Linked DNA regions of Pseudosulfitobacter pseudonitzschiae. The protein of the gene in region 1 binds, or shares a complex with, the protein of each later gene. Links are inferred from orthologs where the notes say so. Each region holds a gene or a part of one and is shown on either strand. Other genes may lie near its edges. The genes, in order: SULPSESMR1_RS07020, pnp and eno.

Evidence for each region.
Region 2: the proteins of SULPSESMR1_RS07020 (region 1) and pnp are in contact, whole or in part, in a cryo-EM structure (PDB 9QH0), measured with the Escherichia coli proteins. The link is inferred for Pseudosulfitobacter pseudonitzschiae from one-to-one orthologs.
Region 3: the proteins of SULPSESMR1_RS07020 (region 1) and eno are in contact, whole or in part, in a solved structure (PDB 2FYM), measured with the Escherichia coli proteins. The link is inferred for Pseudosulfitobacter pseudonitzschiae from one-to-one orthologs.

Annotation. Positions count from the first base shown.
Region 1 is NZ_CP022415.1:1,448,939-1,452,539, reverse strand. The notes cover bases 138-3,584. They hold SULPSESMR1_RS07020 (Rne/Rng family ribonuclease), read right to left. Parts: upstream 3,203-3,584; coding sequence 338-3,202; downstream 138-337. Outside these bases: SULPSESMR1_RS07025 (Hint domain-containing protein), read right to left, coding at 1-57. UniProt on the Escherichia coli protein: Endoribonuclease that plays a central role in RNA processing and decay. Required for the maturation of 5S and 16S rRNAs and the majority of tRNAs. Also involved in the degradation of most mRNAs.
Region 2 is NZ_CP022415.1:2,936,254-2,939,396, forward strand. Bases 155-3,143 are described here. They hold pnp (polyribonucleotide nucleotidyltransferase), read left to right. Parts: upstream 155-577; coding sequence 578-2,710; downstream 2,711-3,143. Other genes in these bases: SULPSESMR1_RS14465 (alanine/glycine:cation symporter family protein), read left to right, coding at 155-309; SULPSESMR1_RS14475 (alkene reductase), read right to left, coding at 2,784-3,143. In the rest of the region: more of SULPSESMR1_RS14465, read left to right, coding at 1-154. UniProt on the Escherichia coli protein: Involved in mRNA degradation. Catalyzes the phosphorolysis of single-stranded polyribonucleotides processively in the 3'- to 5'-direction. Also involved, along with RNase II, in tRNA processing.
Region 3 is NZ_CP022415.1:1,334,385-1,337,537, forward strand. The notes cover bases 134-3,132. They hold eno (phosphopyruvate hydratase), read right to left. Parts: upstream 2,271-3,132; coding sequence 996-2,270; downstream 134-995. Other genes in these bases: SULPSESMR1_RS06420 (sensor histidine kinase), read left to right, coding at 134-473; SULPSESMR1_RS06425 (GNAT family N-acetyltransferase), read right to left, coding at 484-996; SULPSESMR1_RS06435 (DMT family transporter), read right to left, coding at 2,267-3,132. Also shown: more of SULPSESMR1_RS06420, read left to right, coding at 1-133; more of SULPSESMR1_RS06435, read right to left, coding at 3,133-3,153. UniProt on the Escherichia coli protein: Catalyzes the reversible conversion of 2-phosphoglycerate (2-PG) into phosphoenolpyruvate (PEP). It is essential for the degradation of carbohydrates via glycolysis.

The DNA.
Region 1 (3,601 bases):
ATCGCGCACAACGCTCACGTTATCGGTGGAAATAATATAGATCGTCCGCTCAGCCATGATGGGCGACCTGCCAGTCCTCTGTTCGTTTTTGTTTTGAAGGATTTCACGGCGGTTCAAGAAACGGCGTAAAACCCAGCTGCTGCTCTTTTCTCGATACTACCTATAAGTGCATTGATGGGCAACAAATAAGCCCTACCCCGAAGTGATCGAGCGCCATTTTTCCTGCGGCAGAATTGACTTGGCACAGGCTGTTTCGACCACCTGAGTTGCATCGGACATAACGAAAAAGGGGCGCGGCCCTGCGGCCGCGCCCCTGTCTCTTGTCATGTGATTGGCCTTAGCCACCCAATGACCACCAACCTTTGCGCTTGGGCTTGGCGGGCGTGTCTTCGTTCGCCGGTTTGGCTTTTTCTGCAACCTTAGGAGCTTGCGTCGGGACCGCTTCGGGTGCTGGCTCCTCTGCCTTCGCCTCGGGCGCTTGCGTCTTGACCTCGGCGGCTGGCGCATCTGCCACGGCGGGCTGAGCTTCCGGTGCTTGGGTTTTTACCTCCGGCGCTACGGCTTGAACCTCTGCGGCGGGGGATTCGGTCTTCGGTGCCGCATTTGCTTCGGCCTCTGCGGCGGCTTTTGCCTCGGCTGCGGCTGCGGCTTTGGACTTGGCCGTGGTCCGCGTGCGCTTGGGCTTTGGCGCGGGCGCATCGGCATCCGAAGTTTCCGCTGCCGCAGCTTTCGCCTTGGTGGATTTAGCCGTTGTGGCCTTTGACGTCGCAGCCTTGGCCGTTGTCGACGACTTCGCGGTGGACGAGGTCGTGCGTGTCGAACGTGTGCGCGTCACCTTAGGCTTGGCTGTCGTATCCGCATCATCTGCGATCATGTCAGTTGCGGCCTCGCCAGTGGGCTCGGTTTTCTTGGTGGAAGAACGCGACCGGCTTCTGGCCGGTTTCGGCTTGTCCTCGGTGGCATCTGCCTCGGCCGGGGTCTCGGGCTTGGATGTGTCACCGGATGTGTCACTATTGGTGTCGTCCTGATCGTCATCGTCGCGACCGTTCTCGCCATTCTGATCCTCACCTGTCGAGGACTTGCTCCGCCGCCGCCGACGACGACGACGCCGTTTGGGTTTGGGTTCGCCATCTTCGCCCAGCTCTGCCGCAGGGTGCGACGGTGCGGACTGCGAAGGCGCAGACTGCAAGGATTTCGCTTCTTGCTCCGCTTCGGCCGCGATCTCGCGCGCCTCGGCGGCCTCGGCTGCTGCTGCGTCCGCTTCGTCGATCTGGTCCATGATGGATGTGTCGACCGACACCACATGCGTCGCAGCCGTCACAACACGCGTGGCGGTCTTGAACTTTTCAAGGTTGAAATCGGGGCTGACCAGCGCCGGATCACCCTCGATCCGTACAGACAGGCCATAGCGCACTTCGATCTGCGCGATATGCTCGCGTTTCTGGTTCATCAGGAAGTTCGCAATGCCAACGGGGCATTTTACCAGCACTTCGCGCGACCGGCGACGGGTGCCCTCTTCCTCGATCTGACGCAAGATCGACAGCGCAAGGTTGTCGTCCGAACGGATCAGACCGGTGCCGTGACAGGCCTGACACGGCTGGGTCGTGGCCTCGATCATGCCGGGGCGCAGACGCTGGCGCGACATTTCCATCAGGCCAAAGCCCGAGATGCGGCCAACCTGAATGCGGGCGCGGTCGGTTTTCAGCTTGTCCTTCATCATCTTTTCGACTGCGGCGTTGTTCTTGCGCTCGTCCATGTCGATAAAGTCGATGACGATCAGACCCGCAAGATCGCGCAGACGCAACTGGCGTGCCACTTCGGCGGCGGCCTCAAGGTTGGTCTTGGTCGCGGTCTGCTCGATCGAGCCTTCTTTGGTGGCACGGCCCGAGTTGACGTCGATGGCCACCAGCGCTTCGGTCACGCCGATCACGATATAGCCGCCCGACGGCAGTTGCACAGTGGGGTTGAACATGCCCGCCAGATAGCTTTCGACCTGATAGCGGGCGAACAGCGGCAAGCTGTCTTCGTAGCGTTTCACGTTTTTGGCATGGGACGGCATGATCATTTTCATGAAGTCCTTGGCGATGCGGTAGCCGCGTTCGCCTTCTACAAACACTTCGTCGATGTCGCGGTTATACAGATCGCGGATCGAGCGTTTGATCAGGTCGCCCTCTTCGTAGATTTTCGCAGGAGCAATCGACTTGAGCGTCAGTTCGCGGATTTGTTCCCACATCCGTTGCAGGTATTCGTAATCGCGTTTGATCTCGGCCTTGGTGCGTTTGGCACCGGCGGTGCGCACGATCAGGCCAGCGCCACGGGGCACTTCGATCTCGTTGGCGATCTCTTTCAGTTTCTTGCGGTCCAGGGCATTGGTGATCTTGCGGCTGATGCCGCCACCGCGGGCCGTGTTCGGCATCAGGACGCAATAGCGACCGGCCAGCGACAAATATGTGGTCAAAGCCGCGCCCTTGTTGCCGCGCTCTTCTTTCACGACCTGCACCAGCAGGATCTGGCGAACCTTGATGACTTCCTGGATCTTATAGCGTTTGGCGCGGGGTTTGCGGACGGGGCGGATGTCTTCGCTGTCGTCTTCGTCGGCCACGGATTCGATGGTGTCATCTTTGTCGGCAGCGTCGGACGATGTGTCTTCATCGTCATGATCGCTATCGTCGTCCGCCGCTGGGGTTTCAACCGGCGTTTCGCGCACGGTTTCCATTGGCGAAGACCCTTCGTCAACGCCATCGGCATCATCGCTGAGGTCGATGGTTTCCATGCCGCCCACGTCATCCGAAGACGTCACGGCGTCATCGCTCGAGGTGTCCTCGGCCTTGGTTGTGGACCGGCTGCGCGAGCGCGACCGCGAAGACCGTTTGGGCTTCTCGTCGTCTTCGTCCTTGGCGCGCTGTGCTTCTGCAAAAGCGCGCTCTTCTTCCATCAGCGCCTCGCGGTCAGCGACAGGAATCTGGTAGTAATCGGGATGGATCTCCGAAAACGCAAGAAAGCCGTGACGGTTGCCGCCGTAATCTACGAACGCCGCCTGAAGCGACGGTTCGACCCGCGTTACCTTGGCGAGATAGATGTTGCCAGCAAGCTGGCGTTTGTTTTCGGATTCAAAATCAAATTCCTCGACCTTGTTTCCGTCGACCACCACAACGCGCGTTTCTTCGGCGTGGGTGGCATCGATAAGCATTTTCTTAGGCATATTGTCCGTTTGCACGTGCGCAGCGACGTCTCACCCGGGGGTGCGGCGGTTCTGGAGACGTGTCTATTTAAGGCGAATAAAGACACGCGGCAGCACCGGGCCCTCGGGCCTGCTGCAAGACTGCTCTTGGCATGTGCGCGCGTCATCGCGGTTCTTCTCCGACACGCAGTAACCTTGAGCCCTGCGCATCCATTCAAAAGCTGCGCATATGATCACCATACCGCCAGCATCTCACAGCCGTTTCCGGCCCAATCGGTCTGTTTCAGGTCGGGGACTTGTGTCCACCAAACGCTGTTACAGCGAAACTCTCATCAGGCTTTGCGTGTGGATAACGTCAAAAGCCTTGCCTTTAGATAATGCGTTTCACAGCACTATTACAATCGCTAACTGCTGTAGGGG
Region 2 (3,143 bases), 1.5 Mb from region 1 along the record:
GCGGTCGCGGTGGTCCTGTTCGCCTTTTCCACCATGATCTCTTGGTCGTACTATGGGCTGAAAGCGTGGACCTACCTGTTCGGCGAGGGCAAGACCTCGGAACTGGTGTTCAAGGTAATCTTCTGCATCTTCATCGTCATCGGTGCCGCAGCCAGTCTTGGTCCGGTCATCGACTTCTCGGATGCGGCGATCTTTGCCATGGCCGTGGTCAACATCCTTGCGCTTTACTTCCTGATGAAGCTGGTGCGGGTCGAGCTGAACTCTTATGCCCGCCGCCTGAAATCGGGTGAAATCGTCAAGTTCAACTGACCGTTTTTCCGGCGCAGGCGGAACAAGCGCCGCCTGCGCCAAAACCATCGCAACCGCGCCCTGCACTTCGGGGCGCGGTTGTTTCTTTTGAGGGCATCAGGCACCGCATCGCCATAGCAGCAAAGGCTTTCCATATAGCTCAAAACACTGTATGCCCCGCCAATCTGAGATCGGCGCCCGGACTCCAGCGCCCGAAAAGAAGATACCGGAGTCAGGGGCAATACGGCCCCTAAGCAAATGGCCGATATGGCCAACCTGAGGAACGTAGATGTTTAACGTAACGACGAAATCGATGCAGTGGGGCGAAGAGACGCTGACACTGGAAACCGGAAAAGTGGCCCGTCAGGCGGACGGGTCTGTGATCGCCACGCTGGGCGAGACTTCGGTCATGGCAAACGTAACCTTTGCCACAAAACAAAAACCCGGTCAGGATTTTTTCCCGCTGACCGTCCATTACCAAGAGAAATACTATGCTGCGGGCAAAGTGCCCGGTGGCTTTTTCAAACGTGAGGCCCGCCCCACCGAGAAAGAAACCCTGACCGCGCGTTTGATCGACCGTCCGATCCGCCCGCTGTTCGTCCCCGGCTTTAAAAACGAAGTTCTGGTGATGTGTACCGTTCTGTCCCATGATCTGGTCAACGACCCGGATATGGTTGCGATGATCGCCGCCAGTGCCGCGCTGACCATTTCAGGTGCGCCCTTTATGGGTCCGATCGCGGCTTGCCGCGTTGGTTTCGAGGGCGGCGATTACGTCCTGAACCCCACGGTCGACGACATGCAAGACCTGCGCCTGAACCCCGATCAGCGTCTTGATCTGGTTGTTGCCGGCACCAAAGACGCCGTGATGATGGTTGAATCCGAAGCCTACGAGCTGTCGGAAACCGAAATGCTGGGTGCGGTGAAATTCGCACATGAACAAATCCAGCCGGTCATCGACCTGATCATCGAACTGGCTGAAAGCTCTGCAAAAGAGCCGTTCGATTTCCAGCCTGCCGACTATTCCGAATTGTCCGCTGCTGTCAAAGCCGCTGGCGAGACAGAAATGCGCGCCGCCTTTGCGATCAGCGACAAGCAAGAGCGCACATCGGCTGTTGCTGCTGCCCGTGACACCATTCTGGCGGCCCTGTCGGACGAACAAAAAGAAGACCCGAACCTGGGTTCTGCGTTGAAGAAGCTGGAAGCGTCTATCCTGCGCGGTGACGTGGTGAAAACAGGCAAGCGCATCGACGGTCGTAAAACCGACGAGATCCGTGACATCGTGTGCGAAACCGGTCTTCTGCCGCGCACCCACGGTTCGGCCTTGTTCACCCGTGGCGAAACCCAAGGTCTGGTTGTGACCACGCTGGGCACCGGCGATGACGAACAGTTCATCGACGCCTTGCACGGCAACTTCAAATCCAACTTCCTGCTGCACTATAACTTCCCCCCCTATTCTGTGGGTGAAGTGGGTCGTGTCTCTGGCCCGGGCCGTCGCGAAATTGGCCACGGCAAGCTGGCATGGCGCGCGCTGCAGGCAGTTCTGCCCGCATCGACCGACTTCCCTTATACCATCCGCGTCGTCTCCGAGATCACTGAATCCAACGGTTCCAGCTCGATGGCATCGGTCTGCGGCGGTTCGCTGTCGATGATGGACGCGGGCGTTCCGCTGAAATCGGCTGTGGCCGGTGTGGCGATGGGTCTGATCCTGGAAGAAGACGGCTCCTACGCGATCCTGTCCGACATTCTGGGTGACGAAGACCACCTGGGCGACATGGACTTTAAAGTGGCCGGTACCGAAAACGGCATCACGTCGTTGCAGATGGACATCAAGATCGCAGGCATCACGCCCGAGATCATGGAAAAAGCTCTGGAGCAGGCCAAAGCGGGCCGTATGCACATTCTGGGCGAGATGAACAAAGCGCTGACCGGCGCGTCGGACTTCTCGGTTCACGCACCGCGCATCGAAACCATGCAGGTTCCGACAGACAAAATCCGCGAAGTCATCGGTTCGGGCGGCAAAGTGATCCGTGAAATCGTTGAAGTGTCGGGCGCCAAAGTCGACATCAACGACGACGGCATCATCAAGATTGCGTCGCCCAACGGCGAAGCGATCAAGAAAGCCTATGACATGATCTGGTCGATCGTGGCCGAACCCGAAGAAGGTGCGGTTTATACCGGCACCGTCGTGAAGATCGTCGATTTCGGCGCCTTCGTGAACTTCTTTGGCAAGCGCGATGGTCTGGTCCACGTCAGCCAGATCGAAAACCGCCGTCTGAACCATCCGTCGGATGTGCTGAAAGAAGGCCAAGAGGTCAAAGTGAAGCTGTTGGGCTTTGATGACCGTGGCAAGGTGCGCCTGTCGATGAAAGTCGTCGATCAGGAAACCGGCGAAGAAGTCAAAAAAGAAGAAGACGCCGAATAAGGCGCTTTGTTCTTTTGAGAATACAAAAGGCCCCGGTGTTTCCACCGGGGCCCTTTTTCATCTGCGACCGGAATTACTCGGCCGCTTGGGCCGTACCGTTCAAGATCGGATAGTCGGTATAACCCTCTGCGCCCCCACCATAGAACGTGGCGGGGTTCGCCTCGTTATAGGGGCCGTCTAGCGCGATCCGTTTGGTCAGGTCGGGGTTGGCAATATACATCCGTCCAAAGGCAACAGCGTCGGCGCGTCCCTCTTCGATCCACTGGGCGGCTTCTTCGGGTTTGAAGCCACCGTTTATGATAAACGGGCCATCGAAAGCCGCGCGCATGGCATCCACGATCTTTGTATTCTCAGGATCGCCCGAACGGACAACGTGCAAATAGGCCAGCCCCTTGCCTGACAACGCCTTGGCCGCTGCAACATAGGTTTCCAT
Region 3 (3,153 bases), 110 kb from region 1 along the record:
TCGATGCCTGCGATCTGGAAGAAATTGTGTCGGACGCGGTTGACGGAATGGAAACCTTTCAACCCGAAAAGAACATCAAGATCCTGTACAAAAAACAGGTGGGTGATGTACAGGTCTGGGCCGATGCCGACCGCTTGCGGCAGGTGATCGTGAATGTTCTGTCCAACGCGATGAAGTTTTCGCACGCCAACGCTTATGTCGATGTGAACCTCTATGCCGATGCGGGCATGGCCTATGTCGTCGTAAAGGACACGGGCGCGGGCATTCCTCCGGGATCCGAGGAAACGGTGTTTGGCCGCTTTACCCAAGTTGACGCGACCGACACAAAAAAGGTCTATGGCAGCGGTCTGGGCATGCACATTTCCAAACAACTGATGCTGCGCCACGGCGGCAGCATCCACTATGTCAGCGAGTTGGGCATGGGGTCGACGTTTACGATCTTGATCCCTGTGCATCACATGGCGTCAAGCTGAGCTATTCTGTCTAAAGCGGGTGGTCGTAAAAGCGCAGGATCGGTGCAAAGACCGGTTCGGGCGTGTAGAACGGCGGGCAAGGTGCAAAGCCAAGCGCCTCGTACAGCGCAATCGCTTCGGTCAGCAGATACATTGTGTCCAGCACCATGCGGTCGTAACCATCTGCGCGGGCGCGCTGCATTGCGTCCCGCATCAGCGCCTTGCCTGCACCATGCCCGCGCGCGCTGTCTTCGACAAAGACGCGCTTGATCTCGCAGGTGGTGGGCAGGTCCAACGGGTAGTACATCGCGCATCCCACAGCCAGGCCATCCAGTTCGGCCAGCAGTATATCTCCCGCAGGACGGGCATGGATGCGCGGCAGATCGTCGATCAGCGCGGCATAGCTGTCTTCGGAATAATAGGCGTTCACAATCGCCGGCGTCGCGGCGCAACGCGCCGCCAGCAGATCGCGATAACCCCAGCAAAGGCGCGCCAGCGCCTCTGCGTCCTCTGGAAACCGGATGGGGCGGATGGTCAGCGGCATCAGCGCAGGATGCTGCGGCCCGCGAATTCTGCGGTTTCGCCCAGCGCTTCTTCGATGCGGATCAGCTGGTTGTATTTCGCCAGCCGGTCGGACCGCGCCAGCGAGCCGGTCTTGATCTGGCCGCAGTTGGTCGCGACGGCGAGGTCAGCAATGGTCGCATCCTCGGTCTCGCCCGAGCGGTGGGACATCACGTTGGTGTATCCCGCACGGTGTGCCATATCGACCGCCTTTAGCGTTTCGGTCAGGGTGCCGATCTGGTTGACCTTGACCAGCATCGAATTGGCGCAGCCGCGCCCGATGCCGTCGGCCAAACGCACAGGGTTGGTCACGAACAGATCGTCGCCAACCAGCTGCACCTTGTCGCCCAGCACTTCGGTCAGGGTTTTCCAGCCGTCCCAGTCATCTTCGGACATGCCGTCTTCGATCGAGATGATCGGATAGTCGTTCACCAGCGCCGCCAGATAGGCCACATTTTCATCCGATGTCAGCGACTTGCCTTCGCCCGACAGTTCGTATTTGCCATCGCAGTAATATTCGGTCGCGGCACAATCCAGCGCCAGATAGATATCCTCGCCGGGTTTGTAGCCTGCTTTCTCAATGGATTTCAGAATGAAATCCAGCGCGTCGCGCGACGAGCTGATGTTGGGGGCAAAGCCGCCTTCGTCGCCGATGCCGGTGGACAGGCCGACGGCGGACAGCTCTTTTTTCAGGGTGTGGAACACTTCGGACCCCATACGCACCGCGTCGCGGATGCTGGTGGCCGACACCGGCATAATCATGAATTCCTGAATGTCGATCGGGTTGTCGGCATGTTCGCCGCCGTTGATGATGTTCATCATCGGCACCGGCAGAACCCGCGCCGAGGTGCCGCCCACATAGCGGTACAAAGGCTGCGAACAATAGTCTGCCGCCGCTTTGGCCGTAGCCAGCGATACGCCCAGAATGGCATTGGCGCCCAGACGGCTTTTGTTGTCGGTGCCGTCCAGTTCGATCATGATGGCGTCGATCTCGACCTGCTCCGTCGCGTCAATGCCCACCAGTGCCTCGGCGATCTCGCCGTTGACAGCGGCGCAGGCTTCCAGCACGCCCTTGCCCATATAGCGCGACTTGTCGCCATCGCGCTTTTCAACCGCTTCATAGGCGCCAGTGGATGCGCCCGATGGCACGGCTGCGCGGCCCATTGTGCCGTCTTCCAGTATCACGTCGACTTCGACGGTGGGGTTGCCACGGCTGTCGAGGATTTCGCGGGCGTGAATGTCGATAATGGTGCTCATTGGGAAATGTCCTTTGTGCTGGGCTTGGCAGGGTCATAACTTGGGTCGATGCGCAGGGGAAGGGGGGTGATCGGCCCCGCTGTGGTTTTGCGCCCTATCCTGCGTTCGCGCCAGACGGTGTAGATGCCCGATGCCACAATAATCGCCGCCCCCACATAGGTCAGCGTATCCACGCTTTCGGAAAAGGCAAAGATGCTGATGATCAATGCAAAAACCAGCCGCGAATAGCGGAAGGGCGTGACAAAACTGATCTCGCCCACGCGCATGGCGGCCACGATCCCGTAGTACGAGAAAACCCCGAACAGCACAGCGCCCCCCATCAGCAGCCAGTGTAACGGTTCGGGCCGGACCAAAGGCGTGCCGCTGACCACCAGCAGGACCACGCCGGTGGGAACCAAAGTCAGAAACGCCAGAAAACTCAACTGCATGGACGAGGTTGTCGCAGGCACACGCCGCGTTGCCAGATCGCGGATGGCCAGACCGATAACCCCCTGCAATGCAAACAACGACAATATGTCAAATCCGTCCAACCCCGGACGGATCACCAGCATCACACCGGCAAAGCCCACAAGGATCGCGGTCCAACGCCGCCAGCCCACCGGATCGCCCAGAAACAGCGCCGCGCCCAGCGTGACCACCAGCGGGGTCGCTTGCAAAATTGCCGAGGCGGTTGACAGCGGGATCAGCGCGATGGCCGTGATAAAGCCCAGCGTGCCGAGCAATTCGCCCGCATTGCGCAGCAGCACAGGACCGGACAGCGCCGCACGCGGAAACAGCTCGCGCTCCTGCGCGCGCACCAGCACGGCAAAGACGGAAGCCCCGCCGATTCCCAGCAAGCCCATAATCTGACCAACCGGCAAATCCTCGGACAACAGCTTGATAA